Regions from separate parts of the Undibacterium sp. Ji42W genome, predicted to be linked through region 2. Evidence: predicted binding sites of a transcription regulator. Region 2 holds the regulator's gene; the other holds the start of a gene.

Region 1 (3,422 bases), on a different contig from region 2:
TAGGCATCATAGGTATCGGCAGCCTGCCCCAAAATCGCCAGATCAACGCCCAGCATGGCGTCCTTGAGTGGATGACTTACGCTTGCACTTTGGAAGTGATCTGTTACACGTATCAGGTCAGCCACTGCTTGCGTGTCTTGCGCGTTTTTTGTATGAAGACCAGCATCCAGCCACAACCTGGCACTCTGTTCTTCATTCGATAAATCAGCATGTTTTCCACCATACACGGCGTCATGGAACCAGAACGCTTTTTTCAATATCGCTACATCAGACTGGCTGGCACCGGTATTGCTCGCCCAGGCCGATATCTCGCTCAGTCCATGCACCAGATGATCAAGATTATGGTAAGTCCGGCGTGCCGCACCGTAGGCATCATCACCCGTCAGATAATCAAACCAGTGGTCGAGTTTGGTACCGTCAACATCAGCTTCGGCTTCCCACAGTTTTTGCCAGTCAGTGCGCAACCAGCTTTTGATCCACGCTATATAAGCTGGCATGGGCATGAATTTTTTTACCGTCCAGTGCCAGCCCACCGGCCCTTGCAAGGCACGCACAAAACTGGAACTGACAGAACCAAGATCACGCGGTGGCATGACAAAGATGGTCTTGGCACCATCGAGTACATCGACATTGGTTTGCTGTATCAGGTTTTCATAATCAAAGTCTGAGGTATTGCGTATCCCGCGTACCAGATACTCTATGCCATGGCGCTTGGCAGCACGCGCCGTGTAATCGCCCTTGACGATAACCACGCTGACATTGTGCCAGCCGCATTCAGCCACGCTGCGTTCAATGATGTGCTTGCGCTCAGGTGCAGAAAACTGCGGCTTCTTGACTGGGTTTTCAGAAATGAAGACCACCACTTCATCAGCTAAAGCCCTGGCCTCTTGAATCACCCATAGATGACCATTGGTGATGGGATCAAGCGTGCCAGAGAATGCGATTTTTTTCATAATGGACTCCAGTACGACATATAAATAAGATGTTGATGCAAGACTTGCTGACACAGGCTGGCAATGTCGTTTTCATTGCTCATCACTTCATGCGCACATTGCAGGTATAAACCAGATGATGCCTGTATTTGAAAAACCTGTCTGAACTCAGCCTCAGCCCAGCCTGGATTGCGCTGTTGCAGACGCTGCAGACGTGTTGCCTCGCTTGCCTCCACCAGCAAAATTCTTGTTGGTGCCATACATCCACTTTCACTTGCGAAGCGCAAACTGGGAAACAAGGCTGACTCCCAGACCACATACACCGCACGCTGTTGCGCCGTCCATTCCTGCATCGCAACCATTACATGGGGCTGCAATATAGCTTTGAGCTTTTCGTTCAGTTGCACATCGGCCACCAGCAAAGTGCGCAAGATACCACGCTTTACGCGGCCACTTTCATCCACGATTTGCGGCAATTCTTGTGCAATCTGCTTTGTCGCTACATGTTCTGGGTCTTGATGAATTTGCCGCGCCACCAAATCAGCATCCAAAACCGGTACACCAAGACTGGTAAATTGGCTGGCGACTGAAGTTTTGCCTGTACCCATGCCACCTGTGAGCAAAACGACTGCGGGTCTAACAAGATATTTCCCACCAGAATTGACCATAGTTTGCATGATATTTCATAAAACCTTTTTATCTAAATATTTGGTCGAACAACCAATATTTAAAGCTTAAGCCACCACTCTGCAAAGAGCAAGAATTATTTGGTTATATAACCAAATTAAATAAAAAAGGCATATCAAAAAGAAATTAATTATCGAAAAGAAATCGATTTGGCCCTTTTATTATTAAATAATCACTATTTATGTACCCGTGCCAACCAACAAAATCGATTTAGCTGTTTTTTAGCTCTTGAAAAGCCCTCCTCTCGCCCATATACTTAGCACTCGTTGGGAGAGAGTGCTAACAAGTCTTTCCCCAGCTTAATTGAATTCCAATAGTAATTACTCGCAAATTTAAAGGAGCTTGTATGAACCTTCGTCCCCTGCACGATCGCCTGATCGTGAAACGCCTGGATCAAGAAACAAAGACTGCATCCGGTATCGTTCTGCCTGACGCTGCTGCTGAAAAGCCAGATCAAGGTGAAGTGCTGGCTGTTGGTCCTGGCAAATTGCTGGACAACGGTACAGTTCGCGCCCTGGACGTAAAAGTTGGCGACCGCGTTTTGTTCGGTAAATATTCTGGTCAGGCTGTCAAAGTTGACGGCAACGAAGTTCTGGTGATGCGTGAAGAAGATATCTTCGCGGTCGTACAGAAGTAAACGACATCCACGATATCAATTAAAGAATTCGGAGAATTAATATGGCAGCTAAACAAGTAATTTTTGGTGATGACGCACGCGCGAAAATCGTCAATGGCGTCAACATCCTGGCGAACGCAGTTAAAGTCACCTTGGGTCCTAAAGGCCGTAACGTCGTTCTGGAACGCTCTTTCGGCGCACCTACGGTAACTAAAGACGGTGTCTCTGTCGCCAAAGAAATCGAACTGAAAGACAAGCTGGAAAACATGGGTGCACAACTGGTGAAAGAAGTGGCTTCCCGCACTTCTGACAACGCTGGTGACGGCACAACGACAGCGACAGTTCTGGCACAAGCCATCGTTCGCGAAGGTTTCAAATATGTTGCAGCTGGCTTCAACCCAACTGACTTGAAACGCGGTATCGACAAAGCGGTTACAGCCATCGTTGCTGAAATCAAAACGCTGTCCAAGCCAACAACAACCAACAAAGAAATCGCTCAAGTTGGTTCCATCTCTGCTAACTCCGATGCAAACATCGGCGACATCATTGCCAAGGCAATGGACAAAGTCGGCAAAGAAGGCGTGATCACTGTTGAAGACGGCAAATCCCTGGACAACGAACTCGACATCGTTGAAGGTATGCAGTTTGACCGTGGCTATCTGTCACCCTACTTCATCAACAATCCAGAAAAACAATCCGTTATCCTGGAAAACCCGTTCATCCTGTTGTTCGACAAAAAAATCTCGAACATCCGTGACCTGCTGCCGGTACTGGAACAAGTGGCAAAATCCGGTCGCCCACTGCTGATCATCGCTGAAGATGTCGATGGCGAAGCGCTGGCAACTCTGGTGGTGAACAACATCCGTGGCATCCTGAAAACTGCAGCTGTTAAAGCGCCAGGCTTCGGTGACCGTCGCAAAGCCATGTTGGAAGACATCGCTATCCTGACCGGCGGTCAAGTGATTGCTGAAGAAGTTGGTCTGACACTGGAAAAAGCGACTCTGGCTGATCTGGGCCAAGCTAAACGTATCGAAATCGGTAAAGAAAACACGACCGTTATCGATGGCGCTGGCCAGGCTGTCGGTATCGAAGCACGCGTTAAACAAATCCGCGCGCAAATCGAAGAAGCAACTTCTGACTACGACCGTGAAAAACTGCAAGAACGCGTTGCCAAACTGGCAGGCGGT
Region 2 (3,422 bases):
CCACTTGTGCACCATTTGCGTCACTCGGTGCGCTGGATGTTGCATATACTGAAGTCCTGTCAGCCGATGACAACAGCGGAATAGGTGAGGAACATGCTGTCAGACCAGCCAGCAAAACCAGACCCGCAACGCGGCTCATCTTCTTCCGTGTTAATTCTGAAAACAACAGTTGCATAGATAACCTCTTAATTGAGCAACAAGCCCTAAAACCCGATATCATAAAGCAGATAGCAAATTTTTGATCGAAAACATGACAAACAGCTCCCCAAACCTCAAAGCCAGCGGTCTGAAAGCCACTCTGCCCCGCCTGAAAATCCTGGAAATCTTCCAGAGCAGCAAGGTTCGTCATCTGACAGCAGAAGATGTATATAAGATCCTGCTAAATGAAAATATGGATGTCGGTCTGGCAACTGTATACCGAGTCCTGACCCAGTTTGAACAGGCTGGCCTGTTAAACCGCAATCATTTTGAGACTGGCAAAGCCATTTTTGAATTGAACGAGGGTTCACATCATGACCATCTGGTCTGCCTGGACTGTGGCCGTGTAGAAGAATTTTTTGATGAAGAAATTGAACACCGCCAGCAAACCGTTGCGCTGGAACGTGGCTTTAAAATCGCCGAACATGCGCTGGCGATTTATGGCAATTGCACCAAGCCTAATTGCGAACACAAGACTTGAAGCAAGGACAAAACCGCCACTGTAGCTTCGCAAGCGCACCGGGCCATGAGTGCCCCGTGTGCGATCCAGCCTACTTATTGATCTTGGACACCACGGCTTCGACTGTATCTATGATTTTTTGCGCATTGAATGGCTTGAGAATATAGCCATGGATGCCGTTCTTGACTACTTCCGTAATCGTATCCTGGTCTTTATTGGCGGTGACCATCAACACTCTTGAATCTGGCAACAATTCACGTATGCGGGGCAGGATTTCAGTGCCGCTGATTTTGGGCATGACGATATCGAGCAAGATCAGATCAGGTTTCAGTTTCACCGCCATTTCCAGGCCGGTACCGCCGTCGGTAGCCTCACCAACGACGTTATATCCCTCACTGCGCAGTATGACCCTGAGCACCTCGCGGGTGACATCATTATCATCAATCAATAAAATCTTTGCGTTTTTCTTGTCCATAGCAACCCTGTATGCGCATCAATGTTTGCTTATTTTCTTTTTTGCTTCGCTACTTCAGACTGTATCTTAATGGTTTATTACTGACTAAGTGCATTAGATAATAATTTTGCAGTGATGTCTACGATGGGAATAACTCTTTCATACGCCATGCGGGTAGGGCCGATAACACCCAGGGTGCCAACTATCTTGCCATTGACTCCATAAGGCGCGGTGACGATACTCATTTCTTCCATGGGTACCAGTTGTGATTCACCGCCGATGAATATCTGTACCCCGGTTGCCTTGCTCGACACATCGAGTAACTGCATGAGGCTATTTTTTTGCTCGAACATATCGAACAGTTTGCGCAAAGAACTCATGTTCGAAGACAGGTCCTGCACATTCAGCAAATTGCGTTCACCAGAGATAACTACCTCGTCATTATCTTCATCCATGGCATTGCTGCCCGCTTCTACTGCCGCCTGCATGAGTCTGGTCATGTCATTTTGCAATTCCCGCAGCTCGCTATTAATACGGGTGCGTGCGTCGGTAAAGCTCAGGCCACCAAAATTCTGGTTCAAATAATTGGCTGCCTGCACCAACTGAGTTGGTGTGTAATCAACATCGGTCAACAGCAGCCGGTTATGCACTTCGCCGCCAGGTGCCACCACCACCAGCAAGATACGTTTTTCTGACAGGCGCAAGAATTCTACCTGCTGGAAAATCGACTCGGTACGCGGCGTCATGACGACACCGGCAAATTGTGACAACGACGATAATATCTGCGCCGCATTCGCAATTAGTTTTTGCGGAGACTGTGCATTCATATTTGATTGCATGCTGGACTGCAACCGGGAATCCATGCCTGCGCCATTCACATCTTGTACAGTCAGCAAGGTATCAACAAAGACGCGATAGCCCCTGGGCGTAGGGATACGGCCCGCAGAAGTATGCGGGCTGGCCACAAAGCCCATTTCTTCAAGGTCGGCCATGACATTGCGTATCGTCGCCGGGGATAATTCCAGGCCGGATATTTTGGACAAGGCGCGGGAACCCACAGGCTGGCCGTCAGCAATATAACGCTCGACCAGGGCTTTTAATAAAGTTTGTGCGCGGATATCTAGTTGCATGGTTTCATTTTATGCGTTCATGACTGACATGAACATAGAAAAATTCATAGCCATAGAGTCAGGTCATGCAGATTGGCAAATTCTGCATCCGGCTTGATATGAAGATGGCGCTCATCTTCAATTTTTAAAGCCTGCCTGTTCATCCAGCCGCCTTTTAATCCTGCCCGTTGCGCGCCTTGTACATCAAGCAATAAATCATCACCCACATACAAGACCTCGGCAGGTTCCAGGCCCAGCTCCTGGCAAGCAGCCAGAAATATCCTGGGATCAGGCTTGGCACAGCCAAAGCGAAAGGCAGCGATCGACACCTTGAAGTGATGCGCCAGCCCTATCGCCTGCAAATCGGCAAAACCGTTTGAGACTGTTCCCAGCAGCAGTTTTTCTTGCAAAGCCTGCAATGCCGGTTTGACGTCACTGTACAAGTCCACTTTGTTCCTGGCGTCGGCAAATACCGCCATGGCCTGGTCGGCTTTTTCGGCTGCCACCCCATGTTCATCAAACACCTGTTTGAGCAAGGTATGGCGCAAGGCCCATAAGTCGTATTGAAAACGCTGGTCACTCGCTACCAGCACATTCCTGCGCTCACGCAGTTTTTCCACATTGTAATTTTGCGCCACGGCGGGCGCATGTTCATGCATCCATTGCTGCAATGCTGATTCAGCATGGCGAATTACCGGTGCAACCGGCCACAAAGTATCATCCAGATCCAGCAAAACTGCTTTAATTGCCATAAAGAGCACTCATTCCATTCGTTGATGTCCTAATTATGTTCTAATCTTAGCCATCATGTCACCCTACCTTTGTTTATGACAGTACAGGCTAAAACCATTGCACTTGTTGGAAAATCTAATGCCTCAGGCATTGCGGACTCAATTCAGGAACTGGCCAATTTTCTCGCGGCCGCAGGACACCGCGTCGTCATCGAGTCAGAAACGGCGCAATACCTGCAATTAAGCGAATTCAGCAGCATGCCGGTGCCTGAGATAGGCAAACTGGCAGATGTTGCCATCGTAGTGGGTGGTGATGGCACCATGCTGGGCATAGCACGGCAACTGGCCCCCTATAATATTCCCCTGATCGGTATCAACCAGGGCAGGCTGGGTTTCATCACCGATATCGCGCTTGACCGCATGATCCCTGTCATTACAGAAATGCTGGATGGCAAATATGTCTCCGAGCG

What was found. Region 2 encodes HrcA, which represses chaperone genes, less so after heat shock. Its sites were predicted from a motif close to TTAGCACTCNNNNNNNNNGAGTGCTAA; they were not measured.
Region 1: groES (co-chaperone GroES) is a predicted target of HrcA. The motif match lies at 1,876-1,902, and genes of this name have one in related genera.

The regions. Positions count from the first base shown of each region.
Region 1 covers NZ_JBMPOV010000008.1:218,464-221,885, forward strand. Annotated here, with positions in the region: gene coaD (pantetheine-phosphate adenylyltransferase) at 1-953, opposite strand, end outside; gene coaE (dephospho-CoA kinase) at 950-1,609, opposite strand; gene groES (co-chaperone GroES) at 1,966-2,256, shown strand; gene groL (chaperonin GroEL) at 2,298-3,422, shown strand, end outside.
Region 2 covers NZ_JBMPOV010000005.1:234,809-238,230, reverse strand. Annotated here, with positions in the region: gene ACO0LG_RS13035 (outer membrane protein assembly factor BamE) at 1-175, opposite strand, end outside; gene fur (ferric iron uptake transcriptional regulator) at 251-679, shown strand; gene ACO0LG_RS13025 (response regulator) at 750-1,133, opposite strand; gene hrcA (heat-inducible transcriptional repressor HrcA) at 1,211-2,242, opposite strand; gene ACO0LG_RS13015 (HAD family hydrolase) at 2,287-2,973, opposite strand; gene ACO0LG_RS13010 (NAD kinase) at 3,049-3,422, shown strand, end outside.